Regions from separate parts of the Cytobacillus sp. FSL R5-0377 genome, predicted to be linked through region 1. Evidence: riboswitches for the same ligand, from Rfam matches in the RefSeq annotation. Region 1 holds a riboswitch; each other region holds the start of a gene.
What was found. A riboswitch is a leader RNA that binds a small molecule or an ion and turns the genes downstream of it on or off. The one in region 1 is predicted to bind S-adenosylmethionine.

Region 1 (8,019 bases):
TTGAACTTCCTGAAGTTGGCGATGAGCTAAGTGCAAATGAACCATTCGGAAGCGTAGAATCTGTAAAAACAGTGTCTGAGCTTTATGCGCCTCTAAGCGGTAAAGTGGTTGAAGTAAATGAAGACCTTAATGACAACCCTGAGTTCGTAAATGAATCTCCATATGAAAAAGCATGGATGGTTGTTGTGGAGCCCACAGATCTAAGCGAAGTAGAAAGCTTGATGACTGCTGAGCAATACGAAGAAATGACTAACGAAGACTAATTTGAAAGCCGGTTCTCTTACGAACCGGTTTTTTCGTTCTATGGGGCAATCATATCAAGCCGTATTTGCTTTTTGTACTTACCTTTAATTGCTATTTTTCTTTTACAGAGACATGGCAAAACTATAAGTACCCCAAAGGCATGAAAGGATTGGTTATCCATGACATTGAAGCAGCAGAAAATCGATATAACTGACCGGGTTGTCGGCAAGCTTAACAACAATGGGATAGATCTTTATCTTGAAGACGAAAAAATTGGTCAAATCAGTCTTCCTGAAGGCTCTTCTTTCAATTTGTCCCATCATTTTGAATCCGAACACCAAAAAATATACCAGAATGTCTCCGTACCGGATAAAGCGCAAGAGCGCTACACAGACTGTGACGAAGGCGGCTGGTGCTGACTACTGTAAACAGCGGAATGATTTCCGCTGTTTATTTAATAGGCTAAAGCAATATGACCAGGCATACAATGAGATAAGCCGTTTTTAACATTTTTCTTCAAAAGCATTTTCTTCCCTAAATTGGGCAAGGAATCAGCGCAGTCCTAAACTCCAAAATGGGCAGGAGATTCACACCATAACCGAGAATATTGAATATATTAAGATAAAAACCAATGCATGACTGGCAGCTTTTTGCTTTTGCTGTTCCTAAAGATTTTTTCAGAGGATAATTAATTTACTGAGTTGATCTTTTGCTATGGGCACCTGCTCCTCGAAATGTCTCCGCTTTTTCTTCGAGCGGTGCTGATTCAAGGAAGCTTAATCAACGTCCTGGGGGGGAGGCTATCATTCCCGCAGAAAGCATGTCCCCTATGCTGAAATCAACGGGCTACATCTATATCTATCAAGAATCTAATAGAGAACAGCCCTAACTAAAACGAACCGTTTCAAAATAACTCCTTTCAGGTGATGACGATGAACGATGGAATTCCGGAAAAAGTGATTATTGTCGAGGGAAAGTCAGATAAAACAAAGGTTAAAAGCATTATAAGAGAGCCCGTTGAGATTATCTGTACAAATGGAACAATAAGCATTACCAAACTGGATGAATTAATTGACACACTATTTGATAAGGATGTATATATATTGGTGGATGCTGATGCAGCAGGTGAAAAGCTGAGAAAACAATTCAAAAGGGAATTTCCCGAGGCAGAGCATCTATACATCGATAGAATGTACAGAGAAGTAGCGACAGCACCGGAGCATCACTTGGCAACAGTGCTTTTGGGTGCTAACATTGACGTTTATACACAATATCTGGACAGATAATAAAGTAAGGATGATAAAATGCAGGAATGGTCGCAGCAGGAAATTGAGAAAGCGATTAGCGGACAAGAAACGATACTTATCTATTTGTATACGCCTATGTGCGGAACCTGCCAGATGGCAGGAAAGATGCTGGCAGTTATAGAACAATTGCTGCCAGATCAAAAAATGGGGAAAGCGGACTTAAATTATATGCCGCAATTGGCTGAAAAATGGGGAGTAGAAAGCGTCCCCTGCCTCCTTATTTTCAGAAGAGGAACTTTACAGGAGAAAATATATGCATTCCGATCCGTTCCCTATTTATTGGATCACATTAGAAGTATTCATTAAAGAAACCAGGAGCAAAAGCGGCCTGGTTTTTTGCATGCTTAAATATTGAGGAAGCGCCATTTCCGCTTTTCAAAATACATTTACAAATTCCACCTGACAGAGTATGATACTTAGGGAAGCGAAATAAAAATTATACAGTGCAGGAAGGGATCCGGATGGCATTTTACAGGGAGTGGGCAGGTCAATTTAAAAGCTATAACCGCAACATAAAATTGGCTTTTATGGCGAATATCTTTACACAAATTGGTTTCGGGATATTCATGGTAATTTATAATTTCTATATAAGAGAACTTGGCTACTCTGAAAGTGTTAATGGGCAAATCATATCCATGACTGCTCTCGCGACAGCCCTGGTTCTTGTGCCGGCAGGGATTGCGAGCGACCGAATTGGCAGAAAAAAAGCGATGCTGTTTGGGGCAGTTGCCACAGGTGCAGTTATGCTTTTCAGAAGTATAGCTGAAATGCAGGAACTGCTGATTTTATTTGCTTTTTTAACAGGACTGACAACAGCTTTTATACAGGTATCGGGCATACCATGGCTGGCTGAGAATTCAAAAGCTGACCAAAGGGTCCATTTATTCAGTATACATTTTGCTATCATGACTGGTGCAAATGTGATCGGCAATTTAAGCGGAGGCGTCTTAACAGATGCTTTTTCCCTGTTTACGGATCAGCTCACCAGTATCCGCATAACTCTTCTAATTGCAAGTGTGTTCTTCATGGCCGGCTTTTTTCCAATTTTGCATTTCTCAGAGGTTTTGAAAGATCAAAAAGATGCAAAGGGCTTAAAAGGTCTGTCATTCAAAAACCTTTCTGCTAATAATGAAGGTGTCAAAATTATAGTTATGTTTGCTTTGGCTCAGCTCCTCATTGGAATTGGCGCAGGACTTGTTATCCCTTATCTAAATTTATACTTTGCAGACCGCTTTGACGCCTCGAATTCAGCAATTGGCATTATTATCTCATTAGGTCAGGCTGCCACGGCCTTTGCCATGATAATCGGTCCGGTTGTTGTAAGAAAGCTGGGAGAGGTTAAAGCCGTTGTGATCCTGCAGCTCATGTCACTGCCCTTCCTGCTTTTAACAGGATATACTGAAAATCTTTGGCTGGCTGCCATCTGCTTTTTGTTCAGGCAGGCGCTCATGAATGCGGGAAATCCTATACAAATGTCACTCATGATGTCAAAGGTAAATGATTCGATGAAAGGGCTGGCAAACTCAGTTAATCAGATGGTTTTCAATCTGGGTTGGGCTGTGATGGGCCCTGTTTCAACAGGAATCGTCATGAGATATGGGGACTATTGGGGATATGCTCTGGTATTCACTATTACAGCCACTTTATATTTGATTGGGTCTATCTATTTTTTCATTGTATTCAGAGGCTATAATAAGACAAAAGCTGCAGAACCCTCTGTAAAAATAATTTAATCTGACATATTTCTCAGGAAATGAAAGAGCAATGCCAATCAAACAGGCAGTGCTTTTCTGATTTTGTCGAATGAAAAATAAAGGATTAAAGCTCTTTATTACTGAATAGTAAAAACAATAAACCCATTAAAAGAGGTGAGGCTGTGAGAGATTTACCTGATTTATTTATCAGGGAATTAAAGGCGAAAGGGCATCTTGAATTTTTCCTGAGAAAATCAAATTTTTCTTTGCTTATTAAAGCTGGAAATATAAGCATTCCTTTAAAAGTTTCGAATGGGGAAATAAAGAAGGCAAGCCATACCAGCCATTTTGATGTGGAAATCTCGGGATTGGAAGAAGATGTGCTGTCACTGATTACCGGGGAAGTAAAGCTACGGGAAGCAATTTCCCGAAATAAAATAATCATGGAAGCCACTTTCAGAAAAAAACTGCTCATCGAGTCCTTTTTCTGTTTAGGGAAAATTTCACTTACCAATACTTGACCATTTTTTAAATAGTATGATAATATCATTATATTGTTAATTAACGGAATATTCTTATCAAGAGAGGCGGAGGGACTGGCCCAGTGAAGCCCGGCAACCGGTAAAGTACACGGTGCTAAATCCAGCAGAGCGGAATGCTCTGGAAGATAAGAAGAGACGATACAGCCCTCTTCTTATGAAGAGGGCCTTTTCAGCTCTTCGATATGAACAAACATTATTATAGAGGAGAGATTATGATGACAGACAAAAAGCAAAACTACCGTTTTGAAACCATTGGAGTGCATGGCGGACTCAAGCCTGACCCTGTAACCGGTGCGAGGGCAGTTCCGATTTATCAGAACAATGCTTATCAATTCAAGGATACAGATCACGCTGCAGACCTCTTTGCTCTGAAAGAGCAGGGATATATTTATAGCAGGATACATAACCCCACTGTCAGTGTATTTGAGGAAAGGGTAGCCCTTCTTGAAGGAGGAGTGGGTGCGCTGGCTCTTGCAAGCGGCCAATCTGCCATAACACTGGCTATTTTAAATATTGCTGAAGCAGGTGATGAAATTGTTGCTGCCTCAAATTTATATGGAGGTACATATAATTTGTTTGCAGTCACACTTCCTAAGTACGGAATAAAGGTGAGACTCGTCGATCCAAAGGATCCGGAAAATTTCCGCAGTGCAATAACAGATAAAACAAAGGCTGTCTTCGCCGAGACGATTGGAAACCCGAGCCTGAAGATCCTTGATATTGAAAAAGTTGCCGCAATTGCACACGAAAATGGTGTGCCGCTAATTGTCGATAACACTTTTGCTACTCCTTATCTTTGCAGGCCAATTGAGCATGGGGCTGACATTGTAATACACTCTGCGACAAAATGGCTGCTCGGCAATGGAACTACAATGGGCGGTATAATTGTTGACGGCGGAAATTTCGACTGGAATTCCCCTAAGTTTCCGGGATTTACAAAACCGGATCCGAGCTATCATGATATTGTTTATAGTGAAGCAATTGGTGAAGCGGCTTATATTATCAAAGCCCGAGTACAGCTGTTGAGAGATTTAGGGCCTGCAATGAGTGCACAAAGTGCATTCCAATTCACACTGGGCCTTGAAACTCTTCATGTAAGAATGAAGGAGCATGTTGCCAATGCCAAAAAGGTAGTGGAATATCTGGAGGCGCATCCAGCTGTTAATTGGGTGCTTTATCCAGGCCATGAAAGCCACCCGGACAAAAAATTGGCAGATAAATACTTGCCAAAAGGAGCCGGAGCAGTGGCTGTATTTGGAATCGCTGGCGGAAGAGAGGCTGGAGCCAAGCTGATCAATAGCCTGAAGCTTTGGGCACATGTGGCCAATGTCGGGGACGCAAAGAGCCTGATTATCCACCCTGCAAGCACCACTCATCAGCAGCTGGATGAGGAAGGTTTAAAGGCTGCCGGTGTACCGGAAGATCTAATTCGGATTTCGATCGGAATTGAGAATGCGGAGGATTTGATTGAAGATCTGGAACAGGCCATTGAAACAGCTGCGGGTCTTACATCGTTGGCCGCAAAAGCGTAAAGGATAATTTACCATTCGCTTTTTTCCGAAAGTTTGAAATTTCATCGTTGACACCTTTTTATCGCCTATGATACGATAGCAAACGTAATTAAAAAACTGCTTAAATAATTTAAAGTATTAATTGAATATAGAACGTAACGCTCTTATCAAGAGAGGTGGAGGGAAGTGCCCTATGAAGCCCGGCAACCGTCAATTTAGTTGAAATGGTGCCAATTCACTCAAAGCATAGCTTTGATAGATGAGAGGAAGGACTAAATTTATTTATGCCTTTCTGCTCATGTGCAGGAAGGCATTTTTGCATTTGCGCATGAAAGTCTATTGTGAGTAAAAAATAGGTAAATAGAAGCAGCCAATTAATTATTATCTGTATCTTTCGATAAAAGAGGTGACTATCACATTGATTTCTATAAAAGATGTTCAGAAGATATTCTCTTCAAAAAACGGCCAGGTAAAAGCTGTGGATGATGTAAACCTGGAGGTAAAAGAAGGAGAGATATTCGGTGTTATCGGATATAGCGGTGCTGGTAAAAGTACATTAATCCGTATGCTGAATGGGCTGGAGCTTCCTACCCATGGCAGCGTAACAGTAGCCGGCAATGAGGTTTCAAAGATAAAGGGAAGCAACCTAAGAAAAGCACGTCAGGAAATAAGCATGATCTTCCAGCATTTCAACCTGTTATGGTCGAGAACAGTAAGAGAAAATATTGCATTTCCGCTAGAAATCGCTGGTGTTTCCCGGCAGGAAAGGCTCAAAAGAGTAGACGAGCTCATTAAACTAGTTGGTCTGGAAGGAAGGGAAGAAGCCTACCCATCTCAGCTTAGCGGCGGTCAAAAGCAAAGGGTCGGAATTGCCAGAGCCCTTGCTAACAACCCAAAAGTGCTGCTTTGTGATGAGGCCACATCTGCACTTGATCCTCAAACAACAGATTCCATCTTGGAGCTGCTTGTTGACATCAATGAACGCCTGGGCTTAACCATTGTTCTGATTACACATGAAATGCACGTGATCCGTAAAATCTGCCATCGGGTTGCTGTTATGGAAGGCGGCCGAATTGTTGAAATCGGACCTGTATTAGATGTCTTTAAGAATCCAAAAGCAGAAATAACAAAGCGGTTTGTTCAGCAGGTGACAGAGCCTGAAGAAACGAAGGAAACGATTGATCATCTTGTAGATTTGTATCCACAAGGAAAAGTAGTTCAATTAGGATTTGTCGGCGAATCAGCTGAACAGCCATTGATTACTAACCTGATCCGTCATTTCCAGGTAACTGTAAATATTCTTCAAGGGAAGATTTCCCAGACGCAGAATGGTTCTTATGGTACCTTATTCATCCATGTTGATGGAGAAGCAGAGGAAGTTGCAAAAGCAATTGAATATATCCATTCCCAGCAGGTAGGCGTGGAGGTGATTTCCAATGCTTAATGAATGGTTTCCAAATGTAAAATGGGATTCCATGTGGGAGGCTACTGTGGAAACCCTCTATATGACTGCTATTTCTGTTATCGCAACCTTTATTTTGGGAGCGGTGCTGGGGCTGCTGCTCTTTTTGACAGCTAGGGGGAATATTTGGGAAAATGCGCCAATTAATAAAGTTATCTCTGCGTTCGTCAATATATTCCGTTCAATTCCATTTATCATCCTGATTGTTTTATTAATTCCATTTACGAAGTTTCTATTGGGAACAATGATTGGGGAGGATGCAGCATTGCCTGCATTAATTATTGGTGCTGCTCCGTTCTATGCCCGAATGGTGGAAATCGGCTTGAGGGAGATAGATAAAGGGGTAATTGAAGCAGCCAAGTCAATGGGCGCAAAAACAAGCACGATCATCTGGAAGGTGCTGCTTCCGGAATCAATGCCGGCCCTTGTTTCGGGAATTACTGTAACAGCTATCGCACTGGTTGGCTACACAGCTATGGCTGGTGTTATCGGCGCTGGTGGACTTGGGAATCTGGCATACCTTGAAGGTTTTCAGCGGAGCCGAAGTGATGTGACGCTTATGGCGACCGTAATTATTTTAATCATCGTATTTATCATCCAATTTATTGGAGATATTATTACAACAAAATTAGACAAACGATAAGGAGAGATTTACATGAAAAAGTGGTTATCACTTGCTCTTGCACTGGCAGTTGCCCTTGTACTTGCAGCTTGCGGCACTTCAGAAAAAGACGGCAGTGCCGGAGAAGGCGGAGATAAAGATAGCAAAAAGATTACGGTGGGAGCATCCAATGTGCCTCACGCGGAAATTCTTGAAGAAGCAAAGCCATTACTTGAAGAAAAAGGCTTTGAACTTGATGTTGTAACATTCCAGGATTATGTATTGCCAAATCAGGCTCTTGAGTCTAAAGAGCTTGACGCAAACTACTTCCAGCATATTCCTTATCTTGAGTCGCAGAAAGCTGAGCATGGCTATGATTTTACAAATGCAGGCGGAATTCATATTGAGCCAATCGGTGTATACTCCCAGAAATATAAGAATCTTGAGGAGCTTCCTGAGGGTGCTACAATCATCATGAGCAACTCAGTTGCAGACCATGGCCGCATTCTTTCCATGCTGGAAGCTGAGGGACTTATCACTTTAAATGAAGATGTTGAAAAAACGGAAGCAACACTGGAAGATATAAAAGACAATCCGAAAAAATTAGAGTTTGATACTGAATATGAAGCATCACTTCTTCCTCAGATCTACAATAATGG
Region 2 (8,019 bases), 2.6 Mb from region 1:
TCAATTGAACAAGACCACACTCCTCAGACTTCGCTATGGCAATCGCTTCTTTAAACAAGGCTTCCCCCACACCTTTACCACGGCAGCGTTTATCGATGCGCACCCCTTCAATTTGTGCCCGTTTCATCCCTTGCCGGGCTATCCCAGGAATAATTGTTAACTGAAGGCAGCCAATCACTTCCTGACCGTCTATCGCCAAAATAATCTGATTGCCTGACTGTGCTTCCATTGCCCTAAATGCGTCATAATAACAATCCGGCAAAGGCTCATTATACTCCTCACGTTTTGCTCCTAATTCATCATCAGCAAGCAATCGTACTACAGCTTCCAAATCTTCTTCAATTGCTTTCCGAAAACGCATTGAAAATCACTCCTTAGATAAAGAAATTAATATACATCACTGATTACTTTCTATAAATATTTCATTTCCCCTGTAATTTCTTTTCACCAAACTTCTGTATTTCCACCTAAAGATCAATAAAATTGATAACAGGCTGTTTCATCAAGATCACTGCCCGTCAGCACATTAAAAGCCTTATCACTGGCTAACAATACCAGGTAATAAGGCTTTACTTCCTTTAATCCTTTTTATTATAAAAATGTTCCATAGAGATAGGTTATATGCATTTAAAGATAGGCCGCTGCAGCTTTTCCCAGCCTGCGAATCCCCTCAGTTATTTCCTTCTCATCCGCATAACTGAAGGAAAGGCGCAGAAATTCCGTTCCGGCTGCCTGATCAATGAAAAAGTACTTGCCAGGAATAAAAGACACCCCTTCTGCCAGAGCATCTGTCAGCAGGTCCGATGTATCGGCACCGGGAATTTTCATCCATACGAAGTATCCCCCTTCGGGCACATACCAGGAAGCTGTTTCAGGGAAATGCTGTTTGAGTGCGGAGATCATAACATTGCATTTTGACCGGTATGTGTCTCTCAAGGTTACTAATTTATTATTAAAATCAGTATCTGCTAAATAAACAGCCATCGCCGCTTGAGCAAACGGATGGTTCAAATCTTTTTTAAACCAGTCACAGGCTTGGATAATTTCACTGACACCCGTTATCCATCCGATACGCATGCCCGGTGCCACTACCTTGGATAACGAACCGATATGCAGAACTTGATTGCTTGGATCCATTGCTTTTAGTGTGGGGAGATTTTTATTAAATGATAATTCTCCATATGCATCATCTTCAACTATAAGGAAATTAAATTTATTGGCAAGCTCCAATATATGCCGCCGGCGTTCTTCATTCATCGTCGTGCCTGTTGGATTTTGATAGGTGGGAATTGTATAAAGAAACTTCGGGATAGCAAGCCCTTTTTGTTTTCTTTCTTCTAAAATCTCCTCCAATATATCTGTTTGAAGTCCGTGTTTATCAACCGGAACACTAATAATATGTTTAGTGTAATTTTGTAAAATTTCTAAAGCCTCCATATATGTTGGAGATTCAATTGCCACAACTGATTCCTCATCAATAAGAACGCGGGAAATCAAATCAATTGCCTGACAGGCCCCCGAAGTAATCAAAAGTTCTTCTTCCGAAACAGATATGCCCCGACTTATCAATCTCTGTAAAATCTGTTCCTTCAGCTTTAAAATCTTGGGGCTTCCAATATAATGGAGCGGCAAATCATGTTCTTCCTCTAATAAACTGTTAACAGCTGCTTTCATCTCTTCATGAGGGATCAGAGCAGGAGCCGGATAGCCGCAATGAAGGCGTATACACTCATCCGGAATCTCAGGAATCCACTCCCCGGGAGGAGTATTCTGAAGTGCTGATTTGATGTTGTCAGGAAAAAAAGAAGCGGCTTTCACTTCTACCCACACCTTTCTAGTCGCTTTTACTATCGATTATATACCTCTTGGCTGAGATGCTCCATCTATTCAAACTGCTTTTAATAAAGCAAGTGTTCTTCAAAATGCCGTTTTACTTTGCCCCACTCTTCCCTTATGACACTATAAAGAACCGTATGACGGATTATTCCTTCTTTTCTTATCATATGATTTCGAAGAATGCCTTCCTTAACAGCACCGATTCTTTCGATCGCTTTTTGTGAACGGAGGTTTTCATGCCCGGTTTTAATTTGTACACGATTAAGGGCAAGTTCTTCAAAACAATATGTTAATAATAAATATTTACAGTTAGTATTAATATTTGAGCTCCAATAAGCAGGATTCACCCATGTGGACCCGATTTCAAGCCGTTTATGCTGGGATGATATATCTAGAAACCAGGTAGCACCGATAATTTCTCCTAATTTTTTATCAACAATTGCAAACGCAAAATCAGTTCCTCTCTCCCGTTTTTGGATTGCATCTTCAACATACTGAATAACCCGGCTTTTGTCAGTTAAATCAACCGACATATGCTCCCATATTCTTTTATCCTGGGCAGCTTTATAAAGTCCCTCTACATGCTCGAGATTCATTGGAATTAACTGCACTAAACTGTTTTCTAATTTTTTCATATTATCACTCTCCCTGCATCTATTAAAATCGATTTCTGGTATGATAAAAATAACCAAATATGAATTTTAATATAATACCAGGGACTGATTTAATGGAGCTCCAAATTCTTCTCTCGAATCATAAAGCAAAATATAAGCAAATTTATGAACAAATCCGAAGGGCGACTTTAGAAAGAAAGCTGGCTGCTCATGCCAAGCTTCCTTCAAAACGGCAACTGGCCGAGCAGTTAAATGTCAGCATCGTGACTGTTCAAACGGCTTATGAACAGCTCCAGAGTGAAGGGTACTGTTATACAGTGGAACGAAGTGGATATTTTGTTTCGGAAATTAAGGATGAATGGCACTATAATGAGCATGGATCAGTAGAATTGGAAAAAGAAATACAGGGTGAGTCTTCAATTAATTTTAAAAACGGGCAAGTTGATGCTGCTGCCTTCCCCTATAAACACTGGAACAGACTTTATCGAAAAGAACTTAATAAATCCAATGCCAGCAATGCCCCGTGGCAGGGGGACTATTCTTTGCGAGTGCAGATTGCACAATACCTGCAGCAAGCCAGAGGATTGACCTGCAAACCGGAACAGGTATATCTATTCAGCGGATTTCAACAGCAGTTATTGAATGTCTGTTTGTTTTTCAAGAGAAAAACCGCAGGAATAGAAGATCCGGGTTTTACTAGGGCAAGATCCGTTTTTGAGCAATTGCAGCAGGAATATTATCCCATTCCTGTGGACGATGAAGGATGCTGTGTACCTGATAATCCGGTAAAACTATTATATACAACACCAGCCCACCAGTACCCTACTGGTACAATTATGTCTATTGCCAGAAGGACTGAGCTGTTAAATTGGGCACTGAAACAGGATGCTTACATTCTTGAGGATGACTATGATTCTGAGTTCCGCTATAAAGGGACACCGATTCCGTCATTGGCCCATCTGGATTCCGGCGGGCGCGTTCTTTACTTTGGCACCTTTTCAAAAACTTTGCTCCCGGCACTTCGGATCAGCTATCTGATTATGCCGGCACCACTGCAGCAGAGATATGAAGAATTTAATGCTTATCAAAAGTCTAATGTTTCAAGAATCGACCAGCGGGCTGCTGCAAAATTTATGGAAGAAGGACTTTATACATCTCATATAGCAAAAATGAGAACGTTATATCGGGCCAAGCGGAACTGTTTAATCGAAAGCCTTTCAAGGCATTTGGGAGATCATTTTGACATAATTGGCGATACAGCAGGTTTGCACATTATCGTAATATTACCTGATGGATTGAATGAATCTAAAGCAATCGAACTGGCAAAGTCGGCGGGAGTTGAAATTGATGCGGTTTCGCCTATGTACCAGCATCACAAGCCTGCCAACCATGTGATGCTTGGTTATGGGGCACCTTCAATGGACGAAATTGAGAAGGGAGTCCAATTAATGGCTAATGCGTGGAAAAGTTATTTGACTAATTAATATCTATCATCTAAAAGGGCGCTTATCTTACGGGATATCGCTCTTTTGCCGGATCTGTAATCGTGCAGAGCTTTTCCTTAACCGCTGCCATAAAATCAAACATATTCATCCCCTCGATTTGCTGGAAATTAAAAAAATCATCGTTATAGTACATATGAATATGCTTGCCCGTTATTCCCCTCTTTTCTTTAATGGAAGTTATATCGATATATGCAAATTCTTCAACTAATTCCTTTGTTGATTCAGATGCAGATAATCCATAAAATAGCAGCCTTTTATTTGTTGCCGCCAGCAATCCGGGCAGCGGGGCTAAACAGTAATGCGATACTAATGAACAGGTTAAGCATTCAATAATGTTTTCTTCTTCATGCAGCACAGTTCCAAACGAATTTATAATGCTACTCATGGGATCCCCTCCTCATATCTCTTCTGTCAAACTGCAGTCTTCACTGCGAGTATCAGTCCGGTAGACCAATCCAATTCGGTAATGTCGAGATCTGGCCTGTCCTGCAGAGTTTTGAGAAGTTTAGTAGCTTTGATTCTAAATTCTTCAGGCAATTTCTGCTGCGGAAACACATCATGAATTACATAAAAACCGCCAACATTCAAATGGTCCAGGGTTTTGTCCAGGAGCTCGAATTTTCCGGGCCACGTATCTGCAAAAATAAAATCGAATCGCTCAGATAGATTTCGAATAAAAGCTGCTCCGTCTTCACAGCAAAATGTGATTCTGGCGTCCTTTCCGAGGTATTTTTTCGCAATGGATTGCACGTTCAAATCTATATCAACGGTCGTAAGCTTACTGCTTTCATCCATCCCATCCATTATCCATGAAGCAGAAGCTCCCGTACCTGTCCCCAGCTCCAAAAAGCTTCCACCCGGTTTGGAGGCAGCCAGCCCCTTTAGTAAAAATCCTGTTTTTCTATCACATGATTGCCCGAAGCCCATCACAGCAGATTCCTGTAATATACTCGAATATGCTTCCGGTACCTGTATAACGCTGTTTTCCATTTGTCATTCCTCCGCTTTCTTCGTACTATATTAAACACTTAGCACGGGAGCATAAAAGAGCACCAAAAAAGGCCCCTTTATAAGAGGCCTTAACTTATCAAATCGACCTCTTATCTCCCAGAGCGTCAACTCTGTTGGAATTAGCACCTTCCTGACATAATCAGGGGTTGCTGAGGCTTCGCAGGGCCAGTCCCTCCACCTCTCTGGATAAGAATTTGTATGTATATTAATTTATTTTCAATCAAGTATTGCATATTTTTAGCAAGATGGCAAGACTTTGGTGGTTTATTGCCATGTAAGAAACGCATGATTCTGCCTTCCTGTATATTTATTTCAATTCTAAGGAAATTTAAGGATATACATATTGCCTGAGGAGGAAATTGTGGTGTTTCGATTTAAAAGGAGTCCTTCAAAAAAAAGAGTAAAAAAACAGATTAAGCCCGAGTTGACATCACAGGACATCCTCTTATCAAAAAAGCTGGAAGACAATATACAATTTTTCTCCTCACTTTATGGAGAGAGTTCAGATGTGATTTTCCGTTATTTTGCCTTAAATAAAATTGACGCAGCCATAATTTATATAGATGGATTAAGTGATACCCAAAAGCTTGACGAGCTGGTCCTTGGAACCTTACTGCATCAAAACATGAATATCGAAAACGACTTCCTTCATACTGTGAAAAACCGATTGCCGATTTCAAGTATTAAAAGAATGGCAACAACCGCTGACTGTATCGACTCAATAAGCATCGGGAACCCAATAGTGCTTTTTGATGGGTATGATGAAGCTCTTTCACTGGGATTAGCCAAATTTGAAAAGCGTTCGATAGAAGAACCGCAGGCTGAGACCTCCATTCGGGGTTCGAGGGAAGGCTTTACTGAATCACTCGGTGTCAATACATCTTTACTGCGCCGGATCATTAAAGACCCGGGACTGAAAATGAAGACTCTGCATGTAGGCAAATATACGAAGACGAAGGTAGTTATCTCATATATTGAAGAAATAGCGGATAAAACTCTGATACAGGAAATAGAAAGCCGTCTTAATCGCATTACTGTTGACGGAGTACTGGAAAGCGGCTATATCGAACAATTCATTGAAGATAGCCCGTATTCTCCTTTTCCCCAGTTATTGTACACGGAACGTCCGGATGTGGTATGTGCAAATTTACTTGAAGGAAGAGCAGTATTAATGATTGAAGGGACACCTTTTGCTTTAATTGCTCCCGTGAGTTTCTTCAGTTTGTTTCAATCACAGGAGGACTATTATGAAAGGTTTTGGATTGGTACCTTCATCCGGTCTCTTCGGTTTCTTTTCTTAGCTGTATCCCTATTCCTTCCTGCCATATATGTTGCCATAACAACATTTCACCAGGAAATGATTCCCATGGACCTGATGCTTAGCATTGCGTCCTCCAGAGAAAGTGTCCCCTTCCCTGCCATTGTGGAAGTCCTTCTAATGGAAGTTGCTTTTGAAGGACTGAGAGAGGCAGGGATACGCCTTCCAAAACAAGTAGGTTCAGCTGTTAGTATTGTGGGTGCCCTTGTAATTGGTCAGGCAGCTGTTCAAGCGGGGATTGTTTCTGCACCTATGATTATAGTAGTGAGTATTACGGGTATTGCCTCTTTCATGATCCCCCGTTATTCAATGGGACTTGCCATTCGATTACTGAGGTTTCCCATCATACTCCTTGGCGGCGCTTTAGGATTAATAGGTGTAATGCTTGCACTAATCCTGCTCGTCATCCATTTATCAGAGCTAAGATCATTCGGTTTACCATACCTGACTCCTGTATCAACACTGCAAAAAAATGCGGTAAAGGACACACTCTTTCGTTCGCCTTTATGGAAAATGAATCAGCGAGCTCATTCCACAGGAAAATACAACAAAACTAAACAAGGGTCCAGCTTAAAACCAGGTCCTGAAAATAGCGGCAGTTAAATAAGTTAAAATGGCGGTGAGATGGACATGCTGGAAAAGGGAAAAATATCGGCCCTGCAAATGGAATTTTTAATTGTCCCGGCTATCATTGCCACAGGTGTTCTTTCGATTCCATCCATATCGGGAAGGTTAGCCGGGCATGACATGTGGATGACGCCTATAGCAGGTTCTATAATCGGTTTTATCACGGTATTCATTGCATGGAAGCTTCATCAATTATTTCCAAGGATGACCCCTATCGAATACAGTGAGCAAATACTTGGAAAAGCACTTGGTAAACTCTTTAATTTCTTTCTTGTTTCCTTTTATTTGCATACTACAGGCATTGTCATCAGACAGTATTCAGATTTCATTACCGGCAACGTGATGCTGCAGACGCCTTCCGTCATTTTTTCCATTACTATCGTTTTTGTCAGTGCTTTGGCAGTTCGTGGCGGGATTGAAGTAATGGCCAGATCTGCAGTAATTTGCACAACTTTATTCATGGTTACTTCTTTATCACTGCTCTTATTGCTTAAGGAAATTGATCTTAGCTATATGAGGCCAGTTTTAGAGAATGGATTGCTCCCTGTTATGAAGGGAAGTTTGGTGCATAGCTCATGGTTCAGTGAGTTGTTTCTTCTTGCCTTTATCTTTCCTTTTATCAATGATTCAAAAAAGGGACTAAGGTCGGGGATGAAATCAGCTTTGTATATTGTGCTGCTTCTCTTATATGTTAATTTTTTTGTTCTTACTCTCTTAGGGGTTTCATCTGTTAACCAATTTTATCCTGTCTATTCAATCGTCCGTGCCATCAGTGTATTTGGATTTTTCGAGAACTTTGAAGTCATCATTACAGCTTCGTGGGTACTAGGAAACTTTGTGAAGGTCTCTGTTTTTTTATATGCTATCAGCTTGGGTCTTGCGCAGTTATTAAAGCTTTCAGATTATCGGCCAATTGTATTTCCATTGGCTCTGCTTCTGATTTTCTTAAGCTATTGGGATATTCCTAATATCATGTCAGTGGTCGAATTTTCTACAAGAACTCAGCCTTTTTATTTTGTCATCGTTCAAACTGTACTCCCGCTATTGCTGCTGCTTATTGCCATGGCACGAAGGAAATGGAGGGAGAGCCATTGAAGGGAAGCCTGCT
Region 3 (8,019 bases), 160 kb from region 1:
CTGGTATACGCCGAACGGAAAGATCCAGATTACTTATAAAGAGCATTCAGTTCTGCTAACGGGCTATGACCAGGATTACATGTACTTCAACGATCCGCTCACAGGCGAAAAAAATAAAAAAGCTCCCATAACTGATTTTGAAAAAGCATGGGTCCAGATGGGCAAACAGGCTATTAGTTATCACCCATAAGAAAAGTTCCATCTCCTGCCTCGACACCATATGGCCGAGGCGCTGGAGCCTGGAAAATTACCCGCCTCAAGAAATTCTTATCCTAAAAAACGTCCACCAGGCTCTCACCTGATGGACGTTTTTGTTTTAGCCTTTAAGTGGCTGCAAATCTTTATCTAACAAGTATTCTTTTTCAAAGGAGTATTTTTTCTCCACATATACCTGATGCCAAACCATGAACATCAGAACTGTCCAGATTTTGCGGCTGTTGTCCGCTTTATCCTGACAATGGTCTTCAAGCAGCTGCAATACATAGTCTTTCTTAATCAGGTGATCTGTATTGCTTTCACGGATGATATTTTTAGCCCACTCATTCATCTCGTCCTTCAGCCAGTGACGGATTGGTACAGGGAACCCAAGCTTCTTGCGGTTCAGTACATGATCCGGAACGACTCCTTCGGCAGCTTTGCGGAGAATATATTTCGTAGTGCCATTTGCCGTTTTCAGGCTTGTCGGGACTTTAGAAGCCACTTCAAAGACTTCTTTATCCAAGAACGGAACACGAAGCTCGAGAGAATGAGCCATCGTCATCTTGTCTGCTTTCAAAAGAATGTCTCCGCGCATCCAGGTATGAATGTCGATATACTGCATGCGGTCAACCGGATCATAGCCGCGGCTTTCCTCATACAAAGGTTTCGTGATATCCGTATAATTCAAGTTGTCTTTGTAGACATGAAGCAAACTGCGCTTCTCTTGTTCCGTAAACATTTTTGCGTTTCCGATGTAGCGCTCTTCCATTGGGGTGACTCCGCGTTCGATAAAGCTTTTTCCCTTCACTCCCTCTGGCATCAGTCTGGCGATCATACGCAGAAGCTTTTTGCCAATGGCAGGAATCTTATTGAAGACTTCCAGGGATTGTGGTTCACGGTAAATATTATAGCCGCCAAACAGCTCATCTGCTCCCTCGCCGGATAGTACAACAGTTACATGCTTTCGCGCTTCTCTTGCCACAAAATAAAGGGGCACACAAGCCGGGTCAGCTAGCGGGTCGTCCATATGCCACATGATTCTTGGAATCTCATTCATATATTCCTGAGGAGAGATGATGTAGCTGATGTTTTCAACACCCAGCTTTTCGGCTGTTTCTTTCGCCACATCAACCTCGCTGAAGCCATTGCGTTCAAAGCCGACAGAGAATGTTTTAATAGCTGGGTGAAATTCTTTCGCAATCGACGCAATAATGGAAGAATCAATTCCGCCTGAAAGGAAAGAACCTACAGGAACATCGGCACGCATATGCATTTTTACAGAGTCGAATAAAACATCTCTAATTTCTTTTGTAAAATCAGCTTCTGATTTTTGCACTGGATGGAAAGCAGCCTTCCAATAGCGTTTAATATCCATCGGCGCACCAATTTTTTTAGTAAAATAATGGCCTGGCTCAAGCTTATGGATCCCCTCTGACATCGTGTGCGGCTCAGGCACAAACTGATAGGTCAGATAATGCTGCAGGGAGTCATAGTTCAATACATCATTCTTAAGCGCCAATAAGATGCTCTTCTTCTCTGATCCAAAGAACGTGCGGTCTCCCTTATCGTAATAAAAGAAAGGCTTAATCCCAAATGGATCCCTGGCTCCATATAGGGACTGCTCCTGTTTATCCCAAATGACAAACGCAAACATACCGCGCAATTTTTCAACAGCCTTTTCTTTCATATGGCTGTAAAGCGCAATTATGACTTCTGTATCTGAGCTGGTTTCAAAGCTTAATCCTGCTTTGAGAAGTTCTTCACGAAGTTCCACATAATTATAGATTTCACCATTGAAGATGATCCAATATCGCTCATTCTCGTAAGTCAGCGGCTGGTGTCCGCTTTCAATATCAATAATGCTCAACCGGCGGAAGCCGAATTGAATATGATCATCAAAATAGTATCCTGAATCATCCGGACCCCGATGAGTAATGATATCATTCATATTTTGGAATTGTTCTTTATCTGCGTCACGGTAATTTTGTGCTTTTTCATGTACACAACCAATAAAACCACACATTATGTACGTCACCTACTCCATTCTTTTCTCAATATTAAGATACAGCCTCAGGCGGCTCTTTGTCTTAGAAAACATACCCTATAATACTACCACTAATCGCTAATAATTAGCACGCAGAATATAAAATGTTTCTATACGGAAAATTAAGCCATTATCCGAAGTTTATACGATACCATAAAATTATAAACGACTATAGAGCATAAAGACCGAAAAGTGATTAACACCCTATTAGTATTAGACGCAAAAAAGAAAGCGGGAGTTACATCATAAATGCAACTCCCGCTTTTTATATTACGCTTCAGAACGAAGAATTTCTGCTTTGTCAGTACGCTCCCAAGGAAGGTCAACATCTGTACGTCCGAAATGTCCGTAAGCAGCTGTCTGCTTGTAAATTGGGCGGCGAAGGCCAAGCATGTTAATAATTCCTGCAGGACGAAGATCAAAATGCTTTCTTACTAGATCAACTAATACATCTTCATCCACTTTGCCAGTTCCAAATGTATCAACAGAAATCGAAACAGGCTGTGCCACACCGATCGCATAAGCAAGCTGGACTTCAACTTTTTCTGCTAAACCGGCTGCAACAAGGTTCTTCGCTACATAACGTGCAGCATATGCAGCAGAGCGGTCAACCTTTGTAGGATCCTTGCCGGAGAACGCTCCGCCGCCATGGCGTGCATATCCGCCGTAAGTATCTACGATGATTTTGCGTCCTGTCAGGCCAGCATCACCTTGAGGTCCGCCGATAACAAAGCGTCCTGTCGGGTTGATGAAGTACTTAGTATTCTCATCAATTAGTTCTTTCGGAACAACCGGGTTAATAACATGTTCCTTCAGATTTCGCTGAATTTGCTCAAGGCTGATTTCTGGGTGATGCTGAGTAGAAATAACGATTGTGTCAATGCGCACAGGCTTGTCGTTTTCATCATACTCAACAGTTACCTGAGTTTTTCCGTCGGGACGAAGGTAAGGAAGGATTTCTTCTTTACGGACTTCAGTCAGGCGGCGGGAAAGTTTATGTGCTAAAGAAATCGGAAGAGGCATAAGCTCTTTCGTTTCGTTGCAGGCAAAACCGAACATTAATCCCTGGTCTCCTGCACCGATTGCTTCGATTTCCTGATCGCTCATTTGCCCTTCGCGTGCTTCAAGTGCCTGGTCAACCCCCATTGCGATATCAGCAGACTGCTCATCAATGGAAGTTAAAACAGCACATGTTTCGGAATCGAAACCATATTTGGCACGGGTATAACCGATTTCTTTTACCGTTTCACGAACGATTTTTGGAATATCTACGTATGTAGATGTTGTGATTTCACCTGCAACTAATACAAGTCCAGTTGTTACAGAAGTCTCTGCAGCAACACGGGCATTCGCATCTTTAGCTAAAATCGCATCTAAGATTGCATCAGAAATCTGGTCACAGATTTTATCCGGATGACCTTCAGTAACTGATTCAGAAGTGAACAAACGACGTTTTGTTGACATCTGGCTTCCTCCTTATAAATAGAAAATTGAGCGAGAATAAGAAATGGGGAAGCGGAAAAAATAACTTTTCCCTGTCATTTCATGGATCTCTGTTTGATACGGAACTCATTCCCTTAGTAGTATGAAATAAACATGGAGTTTTTATTAGAAAAATAGACAGCGCCGGCAAGAATGCCAGGTAACCATTTATCAGATTCATGCCAAAAACTCACATAAATAGTACATTCCAAAAGCCGTTCATTTCATTGCAAAATAAAAAACCTTCTCATTAGTGAAAAGGTTGAAAGCAAATCGATTCGCGCCTTTCACTCTTATCGTTCAAGGAATTACGTCCTTGCGTCAGGTTAGCACCTTTGCTGATTATTGCCTTTAGCAGGTTGCTGGGTTTCATAGGGCCTGTCCCTCCACCAGCTCGGGATAAGAGAGTATCCGTTCAAGGTTGAATCATACCGTATTTTATCGAACCATGTCAACAGATTTTCATTATTTTTCACAGTAAAATTCCGACTTTAAAAATTCTGCTTCATCCTTATAGAGAACAGCTTCCATCATCACACTTTTTCTTTAGAAATTTGTGCCTGTTTTTCGCAATCCATTTGTATGTCGGATTGCCCAGAAGTGCTGTGAGTGGTATATACAACAGGGTGCTGATTAAAAAGGTTGCAGGAAAGAGGAACAGAAGTCTCCTTACTGCAGTGTAACCCTTTTTCACGCTGCCTGCGGGAGTAATAATATGAAGCTCCCTCCGCAAATCATGTCTGGAAAACGATAAAGTGCCCTGCATTTTTTCATATTCCTGCAGGGAGATCCATTCGACTTTATTCAGCCAATCGAGTTTATTAAAAATCCTCTTTGTTTCCTTGCATAAAGAACATGTTCCATCATATAGGGCAATTGTCTTCATTTTAGATCAGTCCCATGATAAAATTAACACTTTCTTCTATAATAGCATATATCAGTTATAAGGTGATTAAAGTGGATTGCATGTCCAAATGTGACAATTTTATAACACAGACAAAAAAGTTTCGTAATAGTATAGACTAATCATTTCAATGTGTTATACTAATTTCGAGATGTAATCACTTTCATAAAAAAATCGGGAAAAAGGAAGGTATTCATCAGATGAACTCTGTAAGCATATCAAATGAATTGAGCGAATTACTAAATGGCAGCAACATTCAAGTGCAATTATCCGTTCCTCAGCTTGTGGAAAAGGTTCTAAACCGCAATGAAGGGTCCCTTACTTCTACTGGAGCTGTTCGCGCTACGACAGGAAAGTATACAGGGCGTTCTCCTAAAGATAAATACATTGTTGAAGAAGCATCAAATAAAGACAAAATGGACTGGGGCAGTGTAAACCAGCCCATTTCTGAAGAAGCATTCTCTAATCTTTATAATAAAGTAATCAATTACTTAAAAGAAAAAGAAGAAGTATTCGTATTCAAAGGATTCGCAGGTGCTGATAAAAAACACCGCATGCCTATCCAGGTAATCAATGAATATGCATGGCATAACCTATTTGCCCACCAGTTATTCATTCGCCCTGCAGAAGACGAGCTATTGGATCATCAGGCAGAGTTCACTGTCATTTCTGCTCCTAATTTCAAAGCAGACCCTGCTGTTGACGGAACAAAGTCCGAAACATTCATTATCATTTCATTTGAACGCCGCACCGTTTTAATTGGCGGAACAGAATATGCCGGTGAAATGAAGAAGTCCATCTTCTCTGTTATGAACTACATGCTTCCAGAAAACGGAATTCTTCCTATGCACTGTTCCGCAAACGTTGGACGGGAAGGCGATGTTGCTTTATTCTTCGGCTTATCCGGAACTGGAAAAACAACTTTATCTGCAGATCCGAACCGCAAGCTAATCGGTGATGACGAGCATGGCTGGTCTGCGAATGGAGTCTTCAATATTGAGGGCGGATGCTACGCGAAATGCATCAACTTATCCCGTGAAAAAGAACCGCAGATTTTTGATGCGATCCGTTTTGGTGCTGTATTAGAAAATGTAGTGGTAAACAGCGAAACCCGGGTTGCAGATTACGATGACAGCACTTTAACTGAAAATACACGTGCGGCGTACCAGCTTCAGGCCATCGATAATATCGTTGACCCAAGCATTGCCGGACACCCTAATACAATCGTATTTTTAACAGCTGACGCATTTGGCGTATTGCCTCCAATCTCTAAACTATCAAAAGAGCAGGCAATGTACCATTTCTTAAGCGGCTATACATCCAAGCTTGCAGGAACTGAGCGCGGCATTACATCACCGCAGGCAACATTCTCTACATGTTTTGGATCACCGTTCCTTCCGCTTCCTGCAAATCGTTATGCTGAAATGCTTGGCGAGAAAATCGATGAGCATAACGCAAAAGTCTTCCTTGTAAACACAGGCTGGACTGGCGGAGAGTATGGAGTCGGTGAACGCATGAAACTTGCCTACACTCGTGCAATGGTCGAAGCGGCACTCGAAGGTGAACTCAACAACGTAGAAACGATCAAGGACGAAATTTTCGGGCTGGAAATTCCTCAGCATGTTACAGGAGTGCCTGATGAAGTACTTCAGCCAAACAAAACATGGGCAGATCAGGCTGCTTATGAAACGAAAGCAAAAGAACTTGCTTCAAAATTCCGTGAAAACTTCAAGAAGTTTACAAGCGTTTCATCTGAAATTGAAGAAAAGGGCGGACCAATCGCATAATAGAGAAGAATTGCCGTTTATGCGGCAATTCTTTTTTGTATTAAGAATGAACGGAGGTGGACTTACACCCTCTTACTGGGTAGCGATTCGATTTTTTCTTCTTTCCTCTGCTGCCGTGGTACTAATCCCTCTGTTTAGTGCTCTTCGCAGCCCCTTTTCCGCTCTCGGTGGCACTGCTCCCTCTGTTTAGTTCCCTTGGGAGAGACTTTTCCCCGCCCAATGGCGCTATCACACCGATTAGTTCTTTTCACAGACTCTTCTCTGCTCCCAAGAGGCACTATCCCCTCTGATTAGTTCCCTTCGCATTCCTTCACCGCACCTGGAGGAATTCGCTTACAGTTACAGAAAACTTTGAACAAAAAAACGCCGGACCATGTCCAGGCGCTCTTCTAATTGGTTGAATTTAAGGAAACAAGCTGGTAAGTAATGAGTGTCTGGCTGTTTTCCCATTCCACTTTACGGATGACTCCCATTCCGTTCAGGTCGCCATCAATTGTCCTTTTTACCTCGACCGGGATATCGAGCGGATATAATCTGTATCCTTCTTTGACAAGTGAAAAATAATTCTCATCAAGTCTTTTTTCCCTTCCCTTTGTAACAATCATTGTGTTTAGCTCTAAAGGCATACCCATTGGTATCTCTCCTTCATTCTTATTACTTTCCTCTATTTTACCCCACCTGTTTCGGCTCTGAAAGCCTTTAAGTGAAAATCATTTGCTATACATGGCTTTTCATCCATGCACCCAAATCCTCTACCGTCTTCTGGTTCACGGCGGGCGGAAAGTAGTGGGTATATTCAGAGAAATACCAGCTATCCACATCTTTATTTAGAGCCTTAAGCCTTTTTTCAAGGCGATAGGAATGTTCCACTGAAACATTATGATCCTGTTCTCCATGAATGATTAAGACAGGTGACTGCAGCTGCTCCAGCTGAAAAAGCGGGGTGCGGTATTTATATCGTTCCGGAAACTTTGTCGGAGTTCCGCCAATTACACGTTTCATCATTCTCCGGAGATCCTTGCGCTCCACGTAGGTGAGAAACATATCACTGACCCCTCCCCATGTTACAACGGAGGCGGCTTTAGGAAACTCTATTCCAGTAAGGAGGGCCATTACGCCGCCACGGGAAAAACCAAAAATATGGACTCTTTTTACCCGGGCATGCTCCTGTAGAAGGTTAAACGCGGCAAATGCGTCCTGTCTGTCCTCCCCTGCGAAGTCTTCGTTTCCATCTCCACCCTGATTACCTCTGTAAAAAGGCGCGAATACAATAAAACCTTCACAGGCAAACTGGACAATCCGGGAAGGCCTTACTTTCCCGACATTTTTTATGCCTCCTCTCAGGTAAAGGAACCCATCATGCAGCTCCTCCCCCTTTGGCTCTGCCAGCAGGCCTTTTATATGTAGACCATTTGCATGATATGTGACAACAGATAATTCGATTGCCGGATTTGGCGAAGGGAATCTCTGTTTATTGATGATTTGGCCATTTTTAAAGTTCATGTTCTCATCCTCCCTTTTAAAGCTTCCTTTTATTCTGAGCATTTAGACCTTCATCTAAAAATGTTTCCATGGGCATTCACACATTTTTTTGATTTTCATAC

Region 2: it holds a riboswitch for S-adenosylmethionine, as region 1 does, so the genes downstream of both, NSQ49_RS02700 (O-methyltransferase) here and NSQ49_RS15925 (O-acetylhomoserine aminocarboxypropyltransferase/cysteine synthase family protein) in region 1, are expected to answer to the same signal.
Region 3: it holds a riboswitch for S-adenosylmethionine, as region 1 does, so the genes downstream of both, metK (methionine adenosyltransferase) here and NSQ49_RS15925 (O-acetylhomoserine aminocarboxypropyltransferase/cysteine synthase family protein) in region 1, are expected to answer to the same signal.

The regions. Positions count from the first base shown of each region.
Region 1 is NZ_JBBORA010000001.1:3,127,231-3,135,249, forward strand. It holds gene gcvH (glycine cleavage system protein GcvH) at 1-263, shown strand, start outside; gene NSQ49_RS15900 (YusG family protein) at 423-662, shown strand; gene NSQ49_RS15905 (toprim domain-containing protein) at 1,176-1,529, shown strand; gene NSQ49_RS15910 (thioredoxin family protein) at 1,548-1,856, shown strand; gene NSQ49_RS15915 (MFS transporter) at 2,012-3,283, shown strand; gene NSQ49_RS15920 (hypothetical protein) at 3,427-3,765, shown strand; SAM riboswitch class I at 3,817-3,918, shown strand; gene NSQ49_RS15925 (O-acetylhomoserine aminocarboxypropyltransferase/cysteine synthase family protein) at 4,002-5,318, shown strand; SAM riboswitch class I at 5,459-5,563, shown strand; gene NSQ49_RS15930 (methionine ABC transporter ATP-binding protein) at 5,716-6,741, shown strand; gene NSQ49_RS15935 (methionine ABC transporter permease) at 6,734-7,402, shown strand; gene NSQ49_RS15940 (MetQ/NlpA family ABC transporter substrate-binding protein) at 7,415-8,019, shown strand, end outside.
Region 2 is NZ_JBBORA010000001.1:534,643-542,661, forward strand. It holds gene NSQ49_RS02675 (GNAT family N-acetyltransferase) at 1-361, opposite strand, end outside; gene NSQ49_RS02680 (aminotransferase-like domain-containing protein) at 628-1,818, opposite strand; gene NSQ49_RS02685 (GNAT family N-acetyltransferase) at 1,899-2,471, opposite strand; gene pdxR (MocR-like pyridoxine biosynthesis transcription factor PdxR) at 2,564-3,934, shown strand; gene NSQ49_RS02695 (PH domain-containing protein) at 3,957-4,340, opposite strand; gene NSQ49_RS02700 (O-methyltransferase) at 4,367-4,945, opposite strand; SAM riboswitch class I at 5,053-5,159, opposite strand; gene NSQ49_RS02705 (spore germination protein) at 5,331-6,887, shown strand; gene NSQ49_RS02710 (GerAB/ArcD/ProY family transporter) at 6,915-8,006, shown strand; gene NSQ49_RS02715 (Ger(x)C family spore germination protein) at 8,003-8,019, shown strand, end outside.
Region 3 is NZ_JBBORA010000001.1:3,288,342-3,296,360, reverse strand. It holds gene NSQ49_RS16865 (C39 family peptidase) at 1-190, shown strand, start outside; gene asnB (asparagine synthase (glutamine-hydrolyzing)) at 317-2,221, opposite strand; gene metK (methionine adenosyltransferase) at 2,513-3,706, opposite strand; SAM riboswitch class I at 4,015-4,130, opposite strand; gene NSQ49_RS16850 (thiol-disulfide oxidoreductase DCC family protein) at 4,236-4,610, opposite strand; gene pckA (phosphoenolpyruvate carboxykinase (ATP)) at 4,829-6,415, shown strand; gene NSQ49_RS16840 (DUF2584 domain-containing protein) at 6,805-7,047, opposite strand; gene NSQ49_RS16835 (alpha/beta hydrolase family protein) at 7,133-7,918, opposite strand.